DNA from 2 places in the Oceanobacillus sp. FSL K6-3682 genome. Region 2 is predicted to be linked to the other one. Evidence: predicted binding sites of a transcription regulator. Region 2 holds the regulator's gene; the other holds the start of a gene.
The links. Region 2 encodes LexA, which represses DNA repair genes until DNA is damaged. Its sites were predicted from a motif close to CGAACATATGTTCG; they were not measured.

Region 1 (7,782 bases), 860 kb from region 2:
TAAAAGGCGTTTCACTGACTTCTAAAGCTACCATTAATCGCCCTTCCCTATCATGACCAGCCAATAGTAATTGGTTTCCCTCATAAATGGTCCAATCGGTTAATCCTTCTGCGTAAATCCAGCCAAGCTCCATTTTTAAACCAACACGATAGGAATTTCCTTCTCCTATAATCTTTGCCTGTTTGTATGTTACTTTTGCATTACGTATATATGCACCAACCGTATATGCATTGGCGTCTAAATGATTAGCATATGCCCCATTCGTTGTTTCTAAATGGACATATACTTCCTTATTCAAATAACTGTCCAGTGCCTGCTGGACTTTCTCTAGTTCTATCGGTTTCATGTTTCAACCTCCAATTCTATTCTTTTACTCTATCGAAATGAAGACCAAGCGTCAATTAGATAGCTTACCCAAATAAAAACTTTCTTTTCAGGAACAGAAATATTGTTCTGAAAATACATTTACATTGCATTCGTCATCTATTTAACCTTTATTATAACACAGTATTCTGATTGGATTAAAAACGTATAATGAAGTAGTCCATTATTACGCAATAAAACAAGATCCATCTGAAGAGCAAAATCATACTCTAAAGATGGACCAGTTTTTCTCTATTTACTGCTGACCTTCTCTTTCACCATTTCATTCATACGTGCTTTATCTCTTTCCAACACCGGTCCAAGGTACTTCCCTGTATAAGAAATATCTGCCTGCTCTGCGATTTTTTCCGGCGTTCCCTTAGCAATAATCTGGCCGCCGCGGTCTCCGCCTTCCGGACCTAAATCAATGATATGATCCGCACTTTTAATCACATCTAAATTGTGTTCGATAATTAAGACAGAATCCCCATTATCTACCAGCCTTTGCAGGACATCCAACAAACGGCGTATATCAGCAGAATGAAGTCCTGTTGTCGGCTCATCCAAAATGTAAAACGTCTTTCCGTTGGAGCGTTTATGCAATTCACTTGCTAATTTAACACGCTGAGCTTCTCCGCCGGATAAGGTTGTTGCCGGCTGACCCAGTTTAATATATCCTAATCCGACATCATAAATAGTCTGCAGCTTCCGTTTAATTTTTGGAATTGCGGCGAAGAACTCTAATGCTTCCTCAATACGCATATCCAATACCTCTGATATATTTTTGCCTTTGTACTTCACTTCCAGTGTTTCCCGGTTATAACGTGCTCCTTCACAAACCTCACAAGGGACATAGACATCTGGCAGGAAGTGCATTTCAATCTTGATAATTCCATCTCCGCGGCAGGCTTCACAGCGTCCGCCTTTGACATTAAAGCTGAAGCGGCCTTTTTTATAACCTCTTACCTTGGCTTCATTTGTTTGTGCAAACACATCACGAATATCGTCAAATACACCTGTATACGTAGCTGGATTGGAACGTGGTGTTCTTCCGATTGGAGACTGGTCAATATCAATAACTTTTTCGATATGCTCGATTCCTTTTATGCTCCGGTACTTCCCGGGCTTCACTTTTCCTTTATATAATTCTTTTGCTAAAGATTTGTAGATAATCTCATTAACCAGTGTACTTTTCCCGGAACCCGAAACACCCGTAACGACTGTCATCAACCCGATTGGAATTTCAGCCGATACATTTTTCAAATTATTCTCGGATGCACCGGTAACTTTTATTTTACGTTTATCAGCTTTCTTCCGTTTTGACGGCACAGGGATAAATTCTTTTCCGGATAAATAACGGCCAGTTAATGAATTCTCATCAGCCATGACGTTTTCTGGAGTACCGCTGGCAACAATTTCACCACCATGCTCGCCGGCCCCCGGCCCAATATCAATCAGCCAGTCTGCCGCAAGCATCGTATCCTCATCATGCTCGACAACAATCAGCGTATTGTCTAAATCACGCATCTGTTTAAGCGTTTCAATAAGACGGTCATTATCACGCTGGTGCAGTCCTATGGAAGGCTCATCAAGTACATAAAGAACACCTGTCAATGCAGAGCCGATCTGGGTAGCAAGGCGGATCCGCTGGGCCTCCCCGCCAGAAAGTGTTCCTGCTGCACGTGACAACGTTAAATAGTCTAAGCCGACATTATTTAAAAATGAAAGACGATTATCAATTTCTTTCAAAATTAAACGGGCAATCTGACGGTCTTTATCACTCAATTCAAGCTGTTTGAAAAAGTCCATAGATTCCAGGATAGAGAAATCTGTTATCTGACTGATATGCTTCCCGTCAATTAATACAGCAAGCGCCTCTTTATTCAGACGATGTCCCTTACATGTTGGACAATTTTTCTGTGCCATGTATTTCTCTAATGTTTCACGGATAAAATCAGAGGAAGTTTCTTTGTATCTGCGTTCAACATTCTTTAAAACACCTTCAAAAGCAACATCCTTGGTACGCGCGCTTCCAAAATCATTCTCATAATGAAAATGAATTTTTTCTTTTCCGCTTCCATATAAAATTTTATCCATTTGTTCCTCGGGAATATTCTTTACAGGAACATCCATCGGAATATTATAATGATCACAGACACTCTTTAAAAGCTGCGGATAATATTGGGAACTGATAGGCTCCCAAGGTGCAATAGCATGTTCATTTAGTGTTTTATCCCAATCCGGAATAACTAATTCAACATCCACCTCAAGTTTTGTTCCTAATCCATCACAGCTTGGGCATGCACCAAAAGGACTGTTAAAGGAGAATAAGCGCGGTTCTAATTTACCGATAGAAAAACCGCAGATTGGGCAGGCATGGTTTTCACTGAACATGAGCTCCTCATCGCCAATGACATCAACAATCGCATTACCTTCTCCTAATTTAAGCGCCGCTTCCAGGGAATCACTTAAGCGGGTTTCTATTCCCTCTTTAATAACAACCCGGTCAATAACAACTTCAATAGAGTGCTTTTTATTTTTCTCCAGGTTAATATCGTCCGTTACCTCCATCATGTCTCCATCAATCCGGACACGCACGTACCCTTGTTTTTTCAGGTCTTCTAATACTTTAACGTGTTCTCCTTTTCTTCCTGAAATCACCGGAGCTAAAATCTGCATTTTCGTTCTTTCCGGATATTCCAATACTCTATCAACCATCTGCTGCACTGTCTGTGAGCTGATTTCAATACCATGCTTCGGACAGGTCGGTTTCCCTACGCGTGCATAAAGTAAACGTAAATAATCATAAATCTCTGTAACCGTTCCAACAGTTGATCTTGGATTTTTACTGGTTGTTTTCTGATCAATAGAGATTGCTGGAGATAATCCTTCAATCACATCAACATCTGGTTTATCCATCTGTCCTAAAAACTGTCTTGCATATGCAGACAGAGATTCTACATATCGGCGCTGTCCCTCTGCATATATCGTATCAAAGGCGAGGGATGATTTCCCGGAACCAGAAAGCCCTGTAAGAACAACTAATTTATTTTTGGGGATATCGACATCTATATTTTTTAAGTTATGCGCTCTGGCACCTTGGATTTTTATAGACTTGCTTGGCATAAAAAATTCATCCTTCCGCTTTTAGCTCCAAGAGAACATCTCTTAATTCTGCTGCTTTCTCGAAGTCTAGATTTTTGGCTGCCTGTTTCATTTCTTTTTCCATATTTTCGATAACCTTCTGCTTTTCTTTCTTCGTCATCTTCTTCACTTGTTTTGTTTCAGAATCATATGCTTCCGGTGCTTCCGCAGCAACAGTTGCCTGAATAACATCACGGACTTCCTTACGAATAGTTTGTGGAGTGATACCATGCTTTTCATTATATTCCTGTTGTACAGTACGACGGCGATCTGTTTCATCAATCGCTTTTTGCATGGAATCCGTAATTTTATCAGCATACATAATAACTTTACCATTTTCATTTCTTGCGGCACGTCCCATAGTCTGGATTAAGGAACGCTCTGAACGGAGGAAGCCTTCTTTATCAGCATCCAGGATTGAAACCAGAGATACTTCTGGTATATCCAGTCCTTCCCGCAGGAGGTTAATCCCGACAAGGACATCATATTTTCCAACACGCAAATCACGAATAACTTCGATCCGCTCCAAAGTTTTAATTTCAGAATGCAGATAAGCAACCTTCATTCCTATTTCTTTTAAGTAATCTGTCAAGTCCTCTGACATCTTCTTCGTTAAGGTCGTGATTAATACACGTTCATTTTTCTTTGTCCGTTTGTTAATTTCACCAATTAAATCATCAATCTGTCCATCAATAGGCCGTACTTCCACCACTGGGTCCAATAAACCTGTCGGACGGATAATCTGTTCTGTCATTTCTGGTGAATGCTCTAATTCATATGGACCTGGCGTTGCGGAAACATAAACAAGCTGATTGGTTTTTTCTTCAAATTCTTCAAAGCGCAACGGACGATTATCCATTGCTGAAGGCAACCTGAATCCATGATCAACCAAAACCTGTTTCCGCGCCTGGTCTCCGTTATACATACCACGAATCTGCGGCAATGTCACATGGGATTCATCAATAATCACTAAAAAGTCCTCTGGAAAGAAATCCAGCAATGTATACGGTGTGGCTCCTGCCTCACGTAATGTTAAAGGACGTGAATAGTTTTCAATTCCGGAACAAAATCCCATTTCCCGCATCATTTCTAAATCGTAATTCGTGCGCTGTTCCAGACGCTGGGCTTCCAGCAGTTTTCCTGCATCATTTAATTCCTTCAGCCGTTCTTCTAATTCTTTCTCAATATTTTTAATGGCAATTTTCATTTTTTCTTCACGGGTAACAAAGTGGGATGCCGGGAAAATAGCGACATGCTCACGGTCACCGATAATCTCACCGGTTAATGCATCAACTTCCCGAATCCGATCAATCTCATCTCCAAAAAATTCCACCCGGATACAATGCTCCTCATGAGAAGCAGGAATAATTTCTACCGAATCTCCACGCACACGAAATGTACCACGCTGAAAATTAATATCATTTCTTGCATATTGAATATCTACTAATTCGCGCAGGAGCTGATCTCTTTCTTTTTCCATGCCAAGCCTTAAAGAAAGTACCTGACTTTTATATTCTTCCGGGTTACCTAAGCCATAGATACACGATACACTTGCTACAATCAATACATCATTTCTTTCAAATAGTGCTGATGTAGCAGAGTGACGCAATTTATCAATTTCATCATTTATACTTGCGTCCTTTTCAATAAAAGTATCCGTAGAAGGCACATAAGCTTCCGGCTGATAATAATCATAATAGCTTACAAAATACTCTACAGCATTGTTTGGAAAAAACTCCTTAAACTCGCTGTAAAGCTGTCCTGCCAATGTCTTATTATGTGCAATAACAAGTGTCGGCCGGTTAATTTCTTTTACAACATTGGACATGGTAAATGTCTTTCCCGTCCCGGTGGCACCAAGTAAGGTCTGATGATGCTGCCCGGCAAGTATTTTTTCTACAATTTCTTTAATTGCCGCCGGCTGATCTCCCGCCGGCTCATAAGCAGAAACTAATTCAAAATGCTCCTTCATCCTATTTCCTCCGTTCCTTACAATAGCTATTATCTATTATATCCTTTTCTTAAAAAACGAACAAGTATTCGACTTGTTTTTTAAGAAATTATATATCTTTTTTAGTATTTATAAATTAATGCAGGTCATTAGTAATACTGGAATACCACAGTATTGTTTCCAATGGTCTTAAATTAATCACTCCATCATAGTCCGAGCTTTTTATATAATAACGCTATTTGATTTATCATCTGTAGAATTTAATCAGGAATTAAAAAAATTGATTTAATAGCCTCTATTTTCATTATAGCCTTTCTGTCAATCTTTCAATCCTGATTTACATTTTATAATGAAATAAGAATGCCTGAACCCGGTTGTAATCACCGTTTCAAGCATTCTTATTTTAGGACGCATTATTATTTTTTTTATCTCTTCTTGCTTTATAAGGCTCTTCAGCAAATTGAAAGCCCAAGGAATGATGCTCTCCTTCATATAGGGAACATTGTACGAAACGAATCTCATTATCATGATTAAAGACTTCCAATTTAATATAAGCCCCGCTTCGCTGTAAAGCTTCATAAAAAGCCTGGCTTGTCTGTACATTTTTCCCGTGCACTCTATAGATAGATTCACCAGGTTCTATCTCCAGCCTGTCTGCCGGACTTCCCGGGAGAATCCCCACAACCCGCAAGCCTTTTGGATGCGGCTGATAATACGGCCGTCGTAAGCGGTCTCCTTCTCTATATCGATAGTTCAAATATTCTTTTCCTATGATTGCAAGGATAATTGCAGTCAGAGAAAGATATGGAATAAATATTCCTGCGACAGCAATAAGGAAAATGCCAATTGCCAAAAATGTATTCGCCTTTGCCAGCTTGTAAATAGCATCTTGGTGGAAATGGCCTTTTGCTTTATAGTTAAAGCCAATTAAAAAGGGAATGAGCACCAGACCTAAAGAAGATTCCCCTATTGATAAATACGGCCACCAAGGTGCAAAAGAAGTGATTAACCCTTCAGGCACAAGCATAAGCAGCGGTACTACCGTTAATCGTTTGATTTGCTGCTCTCCTACCCAGACACCCCGGTCACTCAGCTGAATTCTCGGAAATAAATCTTGTTTTTCAACACGTTTAATTAATAGAGACTCTACAAAAAGCAATAATCCGGCCAGGACTGCCAAAGCAGGAAGACTGCGTTCATAGAGCAGAGAGTAATCAAACCAATTTTGCATGTCGAGTACATAAGGTGCAAAAAATAAAATCAAAAATGTCAGTCCCAGCGTATAGCTTGGAGACAACAGCGTAAAACGGGTACTGATACTTAAAACGATAAAACTGAGTGCTAATACGAAAAGTGTTTCATAGGAGAACACCATGCCGACTCCAATAATTACAGCAGATATAAGTATGCCGCTAATTAATGAAACAAGCCAAGTCCGATGCCATTCAATAAATTTTGGATATATTTTTATTCCGAAATCATACCGCTCCCGTTTAATCCGGAAATAACTTGCCATGGTTAATATAAATAAAAACCAGTATAACGCCGGATTCAGAAAGAACTTCCCTATACCTTTTGCCAGTTCAATAAGCCATTCTTCCACCAATATTCTTCACCTTCTTCGCGAATACATTTTATACGTTAAAATTTGTTCATCCATCATAGCATGATGGATGAACAAATATTTCTCTATCAAGAAGTCAAGTTTCATTTATTGATAAAGCTCTTCCAAAGATCGTTCCAGCTGCTCATCATCTTCTCCGGAACGGATTTTTTCAATAATTTGTGTTTCAATTAAGCCCCCGGTTTCTTCATCTACTTCTCCGGTTACCTCCAAATCATTATCTTCCTGGAAATCTTCTACAGCACTTTCTGTTTCTTCATTAAAGTAACCATCTGTTCTTCCTGTGTCATATCCTAAACCGGATAACATTACCTGCATATTAGCTACTGCTTCACTTGTATGGTCAAAGGTGAGCGGCTCATCATCCGTTACTTGAATTGGAATGGAATAGTAATAATCATCCTGTTTCTGTTCGACGGTCGGTTCCACACCATCACCGTCAATCCATACACCGTTCGGAGATAACCATTTATAGGTTGTCATTTTAATAGAACTGTCATCGCCTAGCGGAATAGCCTGCTGCACTGTACCTTTTCCAAAGCTGGTTTCTCCAACAATATCATATCCAAGCTCTTTCATTGCTACAGCGACAATTTCTGAAGCAGATGCACTTCCTTCATCAATTAACACGCTGATTGGATAATCCTTCTCCTCTTCTAAATCTGATGCAAACTCTTCTGTGTTTCCATCAGAATCCTCT
Region 2 (7,782 bases):
GAAAAAAGAAAAGTCGAATCGCACCTTTACTTCTGTAATGGAATTAAATGACAAAGAGCTTATTGAGGAAATAAGCCGTATGATTACAGGAACAAAATTAACAGATACAGCAAAAGAACATGCAAAGGAAATGTTAGTATTGGCAGGCCGTTTTAAAAAATCAAATTAAAGGGATAAAAACGAAAAAAAACCGGACAATAAACGTACCGGTTTTTTCTTTTTCCTGTACTTACAAATTTCGTTAATAACATGTCCTTTTGCACCTTTAGAACAACAACACTATACGTTAGTTTATCTATATTTTTAGAGGAAAAGATACACATATCACATAGGTTGTTCCAGTTTAAACTGCCCTCCAACTGCAAAAAGTATATGTACAGAAAGATAATATTTTTTGTATGAGGAGGAGACGATTTATGAGTAAACCAAACAAGAGCAATTTAAAATATAAATTAAGCTCGCTGTTATCACTTTTTTTTATGTTGTTTTTTCTTTTTCCTTCCTTTATTCACGCAGATACATCCCTACAAGGATATAAAGAAGTGTTCCATGACTCCCCGATTACCCCTTTTTTCAATAAAGGAGAGAGCTCAAAAGAGGACAATAAGGAGCAGTACCATCGCCTGGAGGATGTAAAGGTGGTGCCGGGGGGACAATCTATTGGAGTACAGCTGGAAACAAAAGGTGTTCTGGTTGTCGGTCATCACCAGGTAAAAGTATCAGAAGGAGCAAAATCTCCGGGAGAAGCTGCTAAAATAAATGTTGGTGACACAATCGTTGAAATAAACGGTCAAAAAATAAATCATATGACAGATATCAAACCGATTGTAGATAATAGCGGCAAAGAGAATAAAAAGCTGCAGATCAAGCTGAAACGTGGAGATAAATTTATCGAAACCAATTTACAGCCGATTTTTGATAAGAAAGAAAAAGCTTATAAAATCGGGTTATATATTAGAGATACTGCTGCAGGTATCGGTACAATGACATTTTATGACCCGGAAACAGGGCGGTATGGTGCTTTAGGTCATGTTATATCAGATATGGATACAAAAAAGCCAATTGATATTAAACAGGGCTCCATTATTCATTCTTCTGTTACAGCAATTGAAAAAGGAGATAATGGTTTACCAGGGGAAAAACAAGCCTCCTTTCAAACACAGGAAAAAAGAATTGGTAATATAACCAAAAATACGGATTATGGCATATTTGGGATATTAGAGAAGGAAGTAAATCATGAAAAATATGAAGAAGCATTTCCTGTTGCGTTATCTCATGAAGTCAAAGAAGGTCCTGCAAAAATTCTTACAGTAGTTGATGGAGAAAAAATTGAAGAATTTGATATTGAAATTATCAGCAGTGTTCCTCAAAAGTCAGCATCAACCAAAGGAATGGTTATTCAGATCACTGACCCCAGGTTGTTAGAATTAACAGGCGGGATTGTTCAGGGAATGAGTGGCAGTCCAATTATTCAAAATGACAAAATTATTGGTGCAGTAACACATGTGTTTGTTAATGACCCGACCTCGGGTTATGGTGTTCATATCGAATGGATGCTTGAGGACGCCGGCATTATCAAACCTGAGTCTAATCAGAATGCAGCTTAAAAAATACTTGTAATGGTGATTGCCATTACAAGTATTTTTTGATTAGTATCTCAATTTTTGCGGCTTAAAAAATAACTTGCTCATCATGGAATAGGAAGGTATAGAAGCTTATTCTCAGGTGCGAAAGTTGAGTTAGTATTATAAAGATTAAAGTTGCGTACAGTGTATGGATACAGGTGTTTTATATCCAATTACTATCTGATATAATGAAAACGTATACAAAAAAGATTAAAAATCGTGTCGAAAGTTGGTGAAAAACAAAGAAAAACAGAGAATACTTAAGAAAATCGAAATAAATCAAAAGTTTTTTGATTTTAAAGAGGATATTTATATTTTTTGTAGAATATGTAATAGGTGCATAAAAAGCAAAAGGAGGATTTTTTAGTGAGTAAAATATCTGTATGTTTTGTTGATGATAATCGTGAGTTAATTCAATTAATGGAGGATTTTTTTGGGGAACAGGAAGAAATTGAAATAGTTGGAACAGCCTTAAACGGCAGGGATTGCATCCCGCTAATTGAAGAGAAGAATCCAGATGTATTGGTATTAGATATAATCATGCCCCATATGGACGGTATTGCCGTATTAAATGAAATTAAAAAAATGGATTTAAATAAAAAACCCCATATTATTATGCTGACTGCTTTTGGCCAAGAAGAAGTAATGAAGAAAGCTGTAGATTTAGGAGCTTCTTATTTTATTCTGAAGCCATTTGACATACAGAATCTGGCTGACCAAATCTTGCAGGTTCAGGGCAGCAGCATTCCAAGAGTGTCAAATGTAAATAAAACGAATACAGAAAACAGGAAAAAACAAGATTTGGAAGCGAATATAACAAATATTATTCATGAAATTGGTGTACCTGCACATATTAAAGGATATATGTACTTAAGAGAGGCAATTACGATGGTTTATAATGACATTGAGCTTTTAGGGTCTATTACAAAAGTACTTTACCCTGATATTGCGAAAAAGTTCAACACAACTGCTTCACGGGTGGAAAGAGCTATACGCCATGCGATAGAAGTTGCCTGGAGCAGAGGAAATATAGATTCCATTTCGGCTCTATTTGGCTACACCATCAATATTTCAAAAGCTAAGCCGACAAATAGTGAATTCATTGCAATGGTGGCTGACAGATTACGTTTGGAACATAAGGTGTCATAACAATACGGTGGCAGGTATTAAACAGTCGGCATCATTTTTTTTACCCGATGTAAAGAGTCGTACTGTTTTATATACTAAATGTAAATATTTAAAACAGCTCTATTTTTTATATTCGAAAAAGTTGGTATATTACTTATTTTTGATTAACATAAGGAATGGTAAGCATCAGATTTTTGAAATGTAAAAAAAGACCGTATTAAACGTTTTGTTGATTTGATTTAGCCGAGAATAAAAACAGTAATCTGATACCATAAAGCAAGTGCTACAAGCAAAAGAGCAGAAATAATTTTTATTAGATTAGTTTTGGAAAAATAGTTCTTGCCTGGATAGACTTCTAAAAAAGTCACAATAAGTAAAAGAGTTGATAAAAATGGCAGTGTTAAGTAGTCAGCAACCTTCGTTAAATAGATAATTCCCAGAACAAAGCTGATTATAATAATCGGAAAATAAAGCCAACGTTTCTTTTTCATCGTTTCAGTCAATTTTATACACTCCTTGAACTTGTACTTTATTTAAAGCATATTAGGATCAGACTAATTTTATGTTAGAAAAAAAGGTTAACGGACACATTTTAAAATGTGTCCGTTAACCTTTTTTAGGAATTATACGACTTCGAGACAAAATGTTCTCAGCTTGTATGAATACACTTTTTTTAGTGAATATTACGGTATAATCCGATAACCTTACCCAAGATAGAAACATTTTCATAATAAAGTGGTTCCATTGTTGCGTTTTCCGGCTGCAGGCGAAAACGATTCTTTTCTTTAAAAAAACGTTTAACAGTAGCTTCGTTATCCTCGGTCATTGCTACAACGATATCGCCATTATCTGCGGAACTTTGCTGTTTGACAATAACCATATCATTGTCTAAAATACCTGCCTCAATCATACTTTCTCCATCAATTACAAGTATAAACAGATTATCCTCCGGCCCGGCTGAGGAGCTTGGAACAGGAATGAATTCTTCAATGTTTTCAATTGCTGTAATAGGGATTCCTGCAGTAACTTTTCCGATTACAGGTACATAAATAGCTTTGTCTCTGGGCGCTTCGTTTTCATTCTCATACATAATCTCAATGGCGCGGGGCTTTGTTGGATCTCTTCGTATATATCCTTTGTTCTCCAGCCTTTCTAAGTGGCCATGAACGGTAGAGCTTGAAGCTAATCCTACAGCAACAGCGATTTCACGAACAGAAGGCGGATACCCTTTTTGCTCTACTTGTTCTTTAATAAAGTCAAAAATCATCTGTTGTCTTTTTGATAGTTTTGTCATGACTTTCTCCCCTCTAGCATAGGTATTTGTTATTCACAGTATAGCACTTAAATAATAATTTTACAAACAAATGTTCTGAAAAAGTATTGACAAGAACAACTGTTCTAAATATACTGGTATCAGAACAACTGTTCCAGGACCTTATAAAATACTGAAGGGAGTTTTTTATATGTTTGAAAAACTAATGAAATCAGATGCATTTTATATTGTGGCTTTTATTATTGCATTATTATTTTTATATACGATGATGGTTACTACTGCTTAAATATTTTAGCCCGTATGGCTAATTTCCTTGCATATTTTTTAGAGAGTAAATAAAATTTGCAGTGTTGGTAAAATAAATTGTTTAAAGTGCTTGTTCTAAAAGTATGAATAAATTTTCTGTTTTATTTTTATTAGACTTATGAACGTATTCTTAAAGATGCATTTTACTTAAGAGATGAGAAAAAGAGGGCTTTGCTATTGGAGGATAAAATATTGAGAACAATAATTTATTGTCGGGTAAGTACTGAGAAAGAAACACAGGAAACATCACTTCAAAGACAATATGAAGAGTTAACAGTACTGGCTGGAAAATTAAATTTTACTATTGTGGATTGCATTGAGGAAAAGGCCAGCGGCTATGACATAGATAGAGATGGTATTTTTCAGCTTCTTGATTATTTTTCACATCAAGAAGCTGATTGTCTTTGTATTCAAGACGAGACAAGATTAGGTAGAGGAAATACTAAAATTGCTTTATTTCATCAGCTGCGGAAAATGGATATCCCTATTTATACAATTACACATGAGGGGAGGCTGGAGATAAATGAAGCTGACTCAATGGTGCTAAATATTGTCGGTATAGTGGAAGAATATCAGCGTAAACTACATAATATGAAAATAAAACGGGGGATGCGCCGCGCTGTATCAAATGGATATAAACCTCAAAAAAATTTAAATCATATCAATCAGTCTCCGGGAAGAGAGCGTACTGAAATTCCAATAGAAGAGATTGTCCGGCTTCGTCAGAATAAATTAACGTTTCACGAAATCACTACGGTTTTAAACGGTCTTGGCTTTAATGCATCAAAAGCTACAATCCACCGGCGTTATCAGGAGTATATCAATTCCTTGAATGAAAATTAATCGTAGCGTAAGATAGAAGAACAGGAAGTTTATCTCCTGTTTTTTTAGTAGAAGGAGGGACAAGTTATATGTTGTCTAAAGATAAATTAGATAGAATTAATATTTTAGCCAATAAAGCAAAAAATGAAGGATTAACAGAGGAAGAAAAAAATGAGCAGCAAACATTACGTAAAGAGTATTTAGCAAATGTACGAGGCTCTTTTAAAAATCATCTGAAAGGGATGACAGTAGTTGATCCGGAAGGTAATGATGTTACCCCGCAAAAGCTTCGTGATTATCAGGAACGCAGTAAAAAACACTAATTCTTCACATTCTTCATATTGACTTAGCTTGTATAGTAAAGGATTTCATTATAAAATAGAGATAGAAATAGAATATGTTTTGAAGTGGAAGGAGAAAAATAATGACACAACAAATTGAAGAACTATCCATTAATACGATTCGTACGTTATCCATTGATGCGATTGAAAAAGCAAACTCCGGACATCCTGGTTTACCAATGGGGGCGGCGCCTATGGCTTACACCCTCTGGACAGATTTTATGAATCATAACCCAAAAAATTCGAAATGGTTCAATCGTGACCGTTTTGTTTTATCTGCTGGTCATGGATCTATGCTGCTTTACAGTCTATTGCATTTATCCGGCTATAAAGTGTCTATCGATGATTTAAAAGAGTTCCGTCAGTGGGATTCTAAAACTCCGGGGCATCCGGAAGTACATCATACGGACGGTGTGGAAGCAACTACAGGGCCATTAGGTCAGGGGATTGCTATGTCTGTTGGAATGGCAATGGCTGAAGCACATCTTAGTGCTACTTATAATAAAGAAGCGTATAATGTGGTAGACCATTATACATATGCTATTGTCAGTGACGGGGATTTAATGGAAGGGATTTCTCATGAGGCGGCATCTTTAGCCGGTCATCTCGGCTTAGGCAAACTGATCGCCCTTTATGATTCAAATGATATTTCCTTAGATGGTGATTTGGATCGCGCATTCTCTGAAAACACGGAACAACGCTTTAAAGCATACGGCTGGCAAGTGCTTCGGGTAGAAGACGGAAATGATGTAGATGCTATCCGCCAGGCAATTAAAGAAGCACAGCAAAATCAAGACCAGCCGACATTAATTGAAGTGAAAACAATTATCGGCTATGGCTCTCCGAATAAGTCTGCTTCCAGTGCTTCACATGGATCTCCGCTTGGAGCAGATGAAGTGAAGTTAACAAAAGAAGCCTATAAATGGAATCATGAAGATTTTTATGTATCTGATGAAGTATATGCCGACTTCAAAGAAAAGATTGTTACTGACGGTTCAAAAAAAGAATCTGCATGGAATGAACTTGTTGCGGCTTATAAAGAAGCATATCCAGAATTAGGTGAGCAGTTTGAACTTGCGTTGAAAGGCGAGCTTCCTGAAAACTGGCATGAAAGTCTTCCGGTGTATGAGGAAGGATCAAAGCTTGCTACACGTGCCTCTTCAGGTGAAGTGTTAAATGCAGTAGCAAAAGCTGTTCCAAACTTCTTTGGCGGAAGTGCGGACCTTGCAGGATCCAATAAAACGACAATTAATGATGAAAATGATTTTACAAAAGAAGATTATGCCGGACGTAATGTTTGGTTTGGCGTTCGTGAACATGCAATGGGCGCAGCGTTAAACGGAATGGCTCTTCATGGCGGACTTCATGTTTTTGGCGGAACATTCTTTGTGTTCAGTGACTATTTACGCCCATCTATTCGTCTTGCATCTATTATGAATATGCCTGTAACATATGTGTTTACACATGATTCTATCGCGGTTGGTGAAGATGGTCCAACGCATGAACCTGTAGAGCATTTAGCTGCTCTACGTGCTATGCCTCATCTATCTTTAATTCGTCCAGCTGATGGAAACGAGGTACAGGCAGCATGGAGACTAGCTCTGGAATCAACAGATCAGCCTACAGCTCTTGTGTTGACCCGCCAAAATCTTCCTACATTAGCTAATACAGCAGAATTAGCTTATGAAGGAGTTAAAAAAGGTGCTTATATTGTAAGTAAATCTGAAAAAGAAACTCCAGATGCCCTTCTATTAGCTACAGGTTCTGAAGTTCAATTAGCAGTTGCTGCTCAAGAGGCTTTGAAAGAAAAAGGTGTCGATGTTCAGGTTGTAAGTATGCCTTCATGGGATCGTTTCGAAGCGCAGGATGAAGCATATAAAAACGAAGTACTTCCTAAAGAAGTAACAGCTAGAGTTGGTCTTGAAATGGCAGCGTCATTTGGATGGGATCGTTATGTCGGCTTTGAAGGAAAGACTCTTACCATTGACCGTTTCGGCGCTTCTGCGAATGGCGATCTATTAATTGAGAAATTTGGTTTTACAGTGGATAATGTTGTTAAATTGGTTGAAGAAGTTACAAAATAAGGAAAGTTTATATACTTTATATCAATGAAGAGAGAGGTAAAAGTACCTCTCTCTTTTATTATTCTAGTTTCGACAAAAGAAGTTGTTCTTTGCACACTATTTTGACAACTTTCGGAAATAGATTCCTCTATAATAATAGTCAAAGGAGGAATGCGTGATGAATGAATATGCAATTTATTGGATAGAAGAGAGTGTAGCAAAAA

Region 1: uvrB (excinuclease ABC subunit UvrB) is a predicted target of LexA. The motif match lies at 5,537-5,550, and genes of this name have one in related genera.

Annotation. Positions count from the first base shown of each region.
Region 1 is NZ_CP150263.1:3,547,103-3,554,884, forward strand. It holds gene MHH51_RS17560 (YojF family protein) at 1-346, opposite strand, end outside; gene uvrA (excinuclease ABC subunit UvrA) at 616-3,489, opposite strand; gene uvrB (excinuclease ABC subunit UvrB) at 3,497-5,479, opposite strand; gene MHH51_RS17575 (PDZ domain-containing protein) at 5,862-7,061, opposite strand; gene MHH51_RS17580 (S41 family peptidase) at 7,170-7,782, opposite strand, start outside.
Region 2 is NZ_CP150263.1:2,688,031-2,695,812, reverse strand. It holds gene recN (DNA repair protein RecN) at 1-169, shown strand, start outside; gene spoIVB (SpoIVB peptidase) at 417-1,607, shown strand; gene spo0A (sporulation transcription factor Spo0A) at 1,992-2,774, shown strand; gene MHH51_RS13445 (hypothetical protein) at 2,993-3,256, opposite strand; gene lexA (transcriptional repressor LexA) at 3,427-4,047, opposite strand; gene MHH51_RS13435 (recombinase family protein) at 4,525-5,175, shown strand; gene MHH51_RS13430 (DUF896 domain-containing protein) at 5,244-5,477, shown strand; gene tkt (transketolase) at 5,579-7,579, shown strand; gene sirA (sporulation inhibitor of replication protein SirA) at 7,737-7,782, shown strand, end outside.